3 regions of the Streptomyces sp. NPDC003035 genome follow, and region 3 is predicted to be linked to each of the others. Evidence: riboswitches for the same ligand, from Rfam matches in the RefSeq annotation. Region 3 holds a riboswitch; each other region holds the start of a gene.
The links. A riboswitch is a leader RNA that binds a small molecule or an ion and turns the genes downstream of it on or off. The one in region 3 is predicted to bind cobalamin.

Region 1 (2,190 bases), 350 kb from region 3:
GAACAGCGCCGACTCGACCTCGCCGGACGGCGGCTCGTACAGCGGGCTGAACCACGGCTCGTAGTCGGGAGCGATCTCTGTGATCGCCGTCTCCGCCTCGGCGTCGGCCCCGGTGAACGGCTCCTCCTTGTGGTCGCCGAGCCCCAGCACCAGCGGGAGCACCGCGAGCGCCGCGACGACGAGCAGGAGCAGGGTGTTGATCTTGGCGTTCCGGCTCATCAGGCGCTCGCCTCCGCGTTCTCGTTCTTCTTCCGGGACGGCAGCAGGACCCCGAGCCGGGTCAGGTCCGCCTTGCTGGACTGGGCGAGCAGCCGCATCACGAGAACCGTGAGCAGCCCCTCGCTGACGGCGAGCGGCAGCTGCGTCACGGCGAAGATCCCGCCGAACTTGGCCAGCGCCCCGAGCACACCGCTGCCCGGGTCCGGGAAGGCCAGCGCGAGCTGGACGCTGGTGACGCAGTACGTGGACAGATCGGCGACGAACGCCCCGAAGAACACGCTCACCATGAGCGGCACGTCGAACCGGCGCAGCAGCCAGTACGTGCCGAAGCCCGCCCACGGCCCGACGATCGCCATCGAGAAGACGTTGGCGCCGAGCGTCGTGAGCCCGCCGTGGGCGAGCAGAAGCGCCTGGAAGAGGAGCGTGATGGTGCCCAGGACCGCCATCACGGGTGGCCGGAACAGGATCGCGCCCAGACCCGTACCGGTGGGGTGGGAGCAACTGCCCGTCACCGACGGAATCTTGAGCGCGGACAGGACGAAGGTGAACGCGCCCGCCGCACCGAGCAGCAGGGTCGACTCGGGGTTGGACCTGACCTCACGGGTCAGCGCGCGGACACCGTGGACGACGAACGGAGCGGACGCGACGCCCCAGGCGGCCGCGTGCACAGGGGGCAGATACCCCTCGGCTATATGCATGGTTGGGAGACCTCTCCAGCACCTCGTGGATGGACAACGCACCTTGGCCGGTCTCCTGGCTGACGGGTCATGCCGCCGCGGCTCCGCCTTCCCACACCGCCGCGGTCTCCCGCGGCGGTCCAGTGGCTTCCCCGGAGGGATGGAGCCGGACTTCCCGATCACAGTGGCGAGGGCCGCACCGGTACCGCACCGGTTTCCCGTACACCAAGGCGCTGTGACATTAGTGGGTTGACCAGCTACATCACAACACGGATGCCCCTCCGGACGGTGTGTGACGGATCTCGCGCGCCCCCTGCTCACCCCTTCCGGTACGCGTAGGCCTCCGACGCGGCGGCCACCACCGCCTCCAGATCCCCGCCGGCACTCGCCGTGACGAGGGCGGCGACGGCGCCCTCGACGAACGGGGCGTCCACGAGCCGTGCGCCCTCCGGAAGCTCGTCCCCCTCGGCGAGGAGCGCCTTGACCGTCAGCACGGCGGACCCCAGATCGACCAGCAACGCCACTCCGGCACCCCGGTCGACCTCGCGTGCCGCCTCGACGATCAGCTCGGAGCTGGTGCCGAGACCGCCGTCGGGTGTGCCGCCCGCGGGCGCGATCGGCGCGATCGCCCCGCCACCGGCGAGACCCTGGGCCAGCGCGGCGACGGCGGCGGCCACGGCCGCGCTGTGCGAGACCAGCACGATGCCCACCTGTGCGCTCACGCGTCCGCCACCTCCGCGAGGGCGGCGATCAGCAGCGCGGACGAGGTGGCCCCGGGGTCCTGGTGCCCGACGGAACGCTCGCCCAGGTAGCTCGCCCTGCCCTTCCGGGCGCGCAGGGGTACGGTCGCGAGCGCACCCCGCTCGGCCGCGTCCCGGGCCGCCGCGAACGACTCGCCGAGCCCCTCGGCCGCCGGGACGAGCGCGTCCAGCATGGTCTTGTCCCCGACCGCGGCACCGCCGAGTTGGCCGACCGCGGCGACTCCGGCGGTGAGCGCCGCCGCCAACTCCGGCAGCGTCACCGCCGGGGCCTCGCCGAGGCTCTTCCCGGTACGGCGCAGCAGCGTCCCGTACAGCGGCCCGGAGGCCCCGCCGACGGTGGAGATCAACTGCCGCCCGGCCGTGACGAGCACCGCCCCCGGAGTCCCCGGAGCCTCCTTCTCCAGTACGTCCGTCACGGCGGCGAACCCCCGCTTCAGGTTGGCCCCGTGGTCGGCATCCCCGATCGCCGAGTCGAGTTCGGTGAGCCGGTCGGCCTCACGGTCGACGGCGGCAGCGGCCGTGGCCAGCCAGCG
Region 2 (2,190 bases), on a different contig from region 3:
CCACCGCCGACGCGGGGGTGTCGAGGCCGACCGCGTTGCCGATCCGGGAGTGCTTGGTCGGGTACGCGGAGAGGACGAGCGCGAGCTTCTTCTCGGCGTTCGGGATGTGCCGCAGACGGGCGTGGCGCACGGCGATCCCGGCGACGCGGGCGGCACGCTCGGTGTCGGCGACGTACGCCGGGAGGCCGTCCTCGTCGATCTCCTTGAAGGAGAACGGGACGGTGATGAGCCGGCCGTCGAACTCGGGGACAGCGACCTGGCTCGCGGCGTCCAGCGGGGAGAGACCCTCGTCGTTCTCCTCCCAGGCCGCGCGCGAGCCGGTGAGGCAGAGCGCCTGCAGGATCGGTACGTCGAGGGCGGCGAGCGCGCCCGCGTCCCAGGCCTCCTCGTCGCCGCCCGCCTGCGCCTCGGCGGGCTTGGTGCCGCCGGCCGCGAGGACGGTGGTGATGATCGCGTCGGCGGACCTCAGCGTCTCCAGCAGCTCCGGCTCGGGGGCGCGCAAGGAGGCGACGTACAGGGGCAGGGCGCGGGCACCGGCGTCCTCGATCGCCTCGCAGAGGGAGTCGACGAAGGCGGTGTTCCCGCTCATGTGGTGGGCGCGGTAGTAGAGCACGGCGACCGTCGGGCCGTCGGTCCGCCGCGGCTCGCGCTCCAGCGGGCCCCAGGTCGGCGCGGCGGCCGGGGCCTCGAAGCCGTGCCCGGTGAGCAGCACGGTGTCGGAGAGGAAGCGCGCCAGCTGCTCCAGGTTGGCCGGGCCGCCGTGCGCGAGGTAGGCGTGGGCCTCGGTGGCGACACCGATGGGGACGGTGGAGGCCTCCATGAGCTGGGCGTCGGGAGCCTGTTCGCCGGAGAGCACGACCAGCGGCCTGCCGGTGGCGCGCAACGCGTCCAGGCCGTCCTCCCAGGCCCTCAGACCGCCGAGGAGGCGTACGAGGACGAGGTCGGCGCCGTCCAGGAGCGCGGGCAGCTCGTCGAGGCCGAGGCGGGAGGGGTTGGCGAACCGGTACGCGACCGGACCGCCGGCCGCGCGGGCGCTGAGCAGGTCGGTGTCGGAGTGCGACAGCAACAGAATTCGCATGCGAGCGCAGGCCTTCCTCGGGGTTGTCCGCGCCCCGGGTGGTCGTGTGGACGGCGGGAGTTCCTGACTCACCGGGACGCGGGTGCGACCTGGCTCACAGTGGCGGGACCGCGCCGGATTCTCACCGGGCTTCCTCCCCGGGGCCCTGGGACCCCATGCCGTTCTGCATAGTAGATCCTGCCCCCGCCGGACTGGGGGGTTGGCCGGATCACACCCGGTGGTCACGCGGATTCACGTGGGTATGCTCGCCGCCATGCCGCCCACCCCACCCACCACGCCCAACCCGGGCGAACCCCTCATACGGGACCGCGGTGACGCCTGCCCCGGGGCGCTCCGGCTGCACGCCGCCGACGACGGGCGTCTGGCCCGACTGCGCCTGCCCGCAGGCTTGTTGACTGCAGGTCAGGTCGGGGTCCTGGCCACCGCGGCGGAGGTGCTGGGCGACGGGCGGGTCAGTGTCACCTCGCGGGGGAACGTGGAGCTGCGGGGCCTCGGAGAGGGCTGCGGCACCGAGCTCGCGGAGTTGCTGGCGCCGGCCGGTCTCCTGCCGTCCCCGACCCACGAACGCGTCCGGAACGTGGTGGCCTCGCCGACCGCGGGGCTGGACGGACTCGGCGGCGGTGACGTGCAGTTGTGGGCGCGCGAGCTGGACGCGCTGCTGTGCGCGCGGGAGGGGACGGCGGCCCTTTCCGGCCGTTTCCTCTTCGTCCTGGACGACGGCCGGGGGGACGTGGCCGGACTCGGCGGAGATGTGACCTTGATCGCAGCGGGGGCCTGGGCGGCCGGCGACGAGGGTACGGCCGGATCCCGGGCCTCGGACGGATCGGCCGACCGGGCGGCCCCGGCGTCCAGGGGAGGTGTGGGCGCGCAGCACCCCGGCGCACGGGGCGCGGACAGCCCCGGCGAAGGCACGCCAGGCACGGACGGCCCCGGCGAAGGTGCGCCAGGCGCAGACGGCCCCGGCGCGCGGGGCGCGGACAGCCCCGGCGAAGACGGCCCCCGCGCGCCAGGCGCGGACGGCCCCCGACGCCCCGACGCGCACCTCCGCGTCGGCGCCCAGGTTTTCCGGGTCGCTGCTACCGACGCGCCCCGCGCCGCCGTCGCCGCCGCGG
Region 3 (2,190 bases):
TACGGATGGTCGGGTTCATGGCCTGGCCGCTGAGGAGCACGTACCGCTTGGCGCGCACGGCGTCCATCTTCTTCGTGACGGGGTCGGACTCCAGGAACGCGATCTTCTTGGCGGCGCTCTCCCCCGACTGGGCCTTGCGGGTGAGGTCGCCGATCACGAGGAGGTCGGGGTTCCGGTCGGCGACGGACTCCCAGCCGATCTGGGGCCATTCCTCGGTGGTGTCGTCGAAGACGTTCTTGGTGCCGGTCTCCCGGGTGATGACGCCGGGCGCTCCGCAACAACCAGCCACGTAGGGGGACTTGGCGTCGGAGAACCAGTAGAGGACGCTGACGTCGGCGACGCGGAGGCCGGCGGTGGCCTCGGTCACCCGGGTCTTGAGGCGGGCGATGAGCTCCTCGCCCCGCTTCTCGACGCCGAAGACGCGGGCCAGGTCGCGGACTTCGCCGTAGACGGTGTCCATGGCGAGCGGCGTGGTGCGCTTGCCGTCGCCCCCGCCGCTGTTGTCCTTGCCCACACAGTCGGAGGGGGAGAGGTAGGTGGGGACGCCGAGCTTCTCGAACTGCTCGCGGCCGGCGACTCCGCCCTTGCCGAGGGTGGAGCCGAAGGAGGCGGCGACGAAGTCGGGTTCGGTGTCCAGCACCTTCTCGAAGGAGGGGTTGTTCTCCGCGAGCCTCGGGACGGCGGAGGCGGCCTTCTCCAGCCCCTTCATCACCGGGTCGGTCCAGGTCGCGGTCCCGACCATCCGGTCCGCGAGGCCGAGGGACAGCATGATCTCGGTGGTGCCCTGGTTCAGGGAGACGGCCCGGCGCGGCCCGCCGGGCGGGATCTCCACGGTGCGGCCGCAGTTCTCGAGTGTCCGCGCCGGGGCGGACGAGGCCGGCCGGGCCTCGCCGGCGGCGCCGCCGCAGCCGGTGAGGAGCAGCGCTCCGGACACGAGCAGGGCGAAGGAACGGGGGGTGCGGGCGAGAGGCACGGCTCATCCTCGGCGTCGAGGGCCCATACGCGGGGCCCGTTTCGTACGGATTCGCCAGCAGGTCTTCGGACTCGGGGTCATCCGGGCGGGACGCCTTCCCGGCCCGGTTCCCCGGTCCAGTGACTTCGTGCCCCGCCCGTCACCCTCACCGCTGCGCGTCAGCTCCGGATTCGCACCGGATTCCCTGACTCGCGTACGTCACGCACGTGAGTTCGACTGGCTACGGCAAGCTACCACAGCGCCGGCCGGGCCCCTCCGTACGCCGACGGGGCGGCGGTGGGAGGGCGCGCGATCCCTTCCGGGATCTGTCGCACCGCTCCACCGCCGCCCCGTTCACCGGGACCCGGACGTGCCGGGTTCCGAAGTGGGCCGTGGGCCCGGCGAGGTCAGGCCACCGGCGCCGGGAACGTCGGGTACTCCACGCCGGAGACGTGCTGGACGACCCGGATGACCTGGCACGAGTAGCCGAACTCGTTGTCGTACCACAGGTAGAGGATCGCGTTGTCGCCGTCCACCTTGGTGGCACCGGCGTCGACGATCGAGGCGTGGCGCGAACCGACGAAGTCCATGGAGACCGCGTCGGGGGCCGTGGTGAAGTCGATCTGGCGCTTGAGCGGCGAGTGGAGCGAGACGTCGCGGAGGTAGTCGAGGACCTCCTCGCGGGTGGTCTCGCGGCCCAGGCGCAGGCTCAGGATGGCGATCGAGACGTCCGGGACGGGGACGCGGATCGAGCTGCCGGTGATCGGCGCCTTCAGGTCCGGAAGCGCCTTGGCGACGGCGGAGGCGGCACCGGTCTCGGTGATCACCATGTTGAGCGGCGCGGAACGGCCGCGGCGGTCGGCCTTGTGGTAGTTGTCCAGCAGGTTCTGGTCGTTCGTGAACGAGTGGACGGTCTCGACGTGACCGCGCAGGACGCCGTACTCGTCGTCCATGGCCTTGAGCGGCGGGACGATCGCGTTGGTTGTGCAGGAGGCACAGGACAGGATCTGCTCGTCCGGCTTGATGGTGTCGTGGTTGACGCCGTGGACAATGTTCGGGACGTCGCCCTTGCCCGGGGCGGTCAGGACGACCTTGTCGATACCGGGGCGCAGGTGCTTGGACAGACCCTCGCGGTCCCGCCACTTGCCCGTGTTGTCGATGAGGATGGCGTCCTTGATGCCGTACGCGGTGTAGTCGACCTCGGACGGGTCGTTCGCGTAGATCACCTTGATCGTGTT

Region 1: linked by a shared signal. The riboswitch ahead of ACFYV5_RS10300 (energy-coupling factor ABC transporter permease) and the one ahead of ACFYV5_RS11815 (ABC transporter substrate-binding protein) in region 3 are both predicted to bind cobalamin.
Region 2: linked by a shared signal. The riboswitch ahead of cobN (cobaltochelatase subunit CobN) and the one ahead of ACFYV5_RS11815 (ABC transporter substrate-binding protein) in region 3 are both predicted to bind cobalamin.

The regions. Positions count from the first base shown of each region.
Region 1 is NZ_JBIAPJ010000003.1:122,332-124,521, reverse strand. Features, by position in the region: gene ACFYV5_RS10305 (energy-coupling factor ABC transporter substrate-binding protein) at 1-219, opposite strand, end outside; gene ACFYV5_RS10300 (energy-coupling factor ABC transporter permease) at 219-917, opposite strand; cobalamin riboswitch at 945-1,141, opposite strand; gene ACFYV5_RS10295 (PTS-dependent dihydroxyacetone kinase phosphotransferase subunit DhaM) at 1,214-1,618, opposite strand; gene dhaL (dihydroxyacetone kinase subunit DhaL) at 1,615-2,190, opposite strand, start outside.
Region 2 is NZ_JBIAPJ010000004.1:292,514-294,703, forward strand. Features, by position in the region: gene cobN (cobaltochelatase subunit CobN) at 1-1,078, opposite strand, end outside; cobalamin riboswitch at 1,117-1,250, opposite strand; gene ACFYV5_RS14525 (cobalamin biosynthesis protein CobG) at 1,332-2,190, shown strand, end outside.
Region 3 is NZ_JBIAPJ010000003.1:476,731-478,920, forward strand. Features, by position in the region: gene ACFYV5_RS11815 (ABC transporter substrate-binding protein) at 1-973, opposite strand, end outside; cobalamin riboswitch at 1,012-1,209, opposite strand; gene ACFYV5_RS11820 (glyceraldehyde-3-phosphate dehydrogenase) at 1,360-2,190, opposite strand, start outside.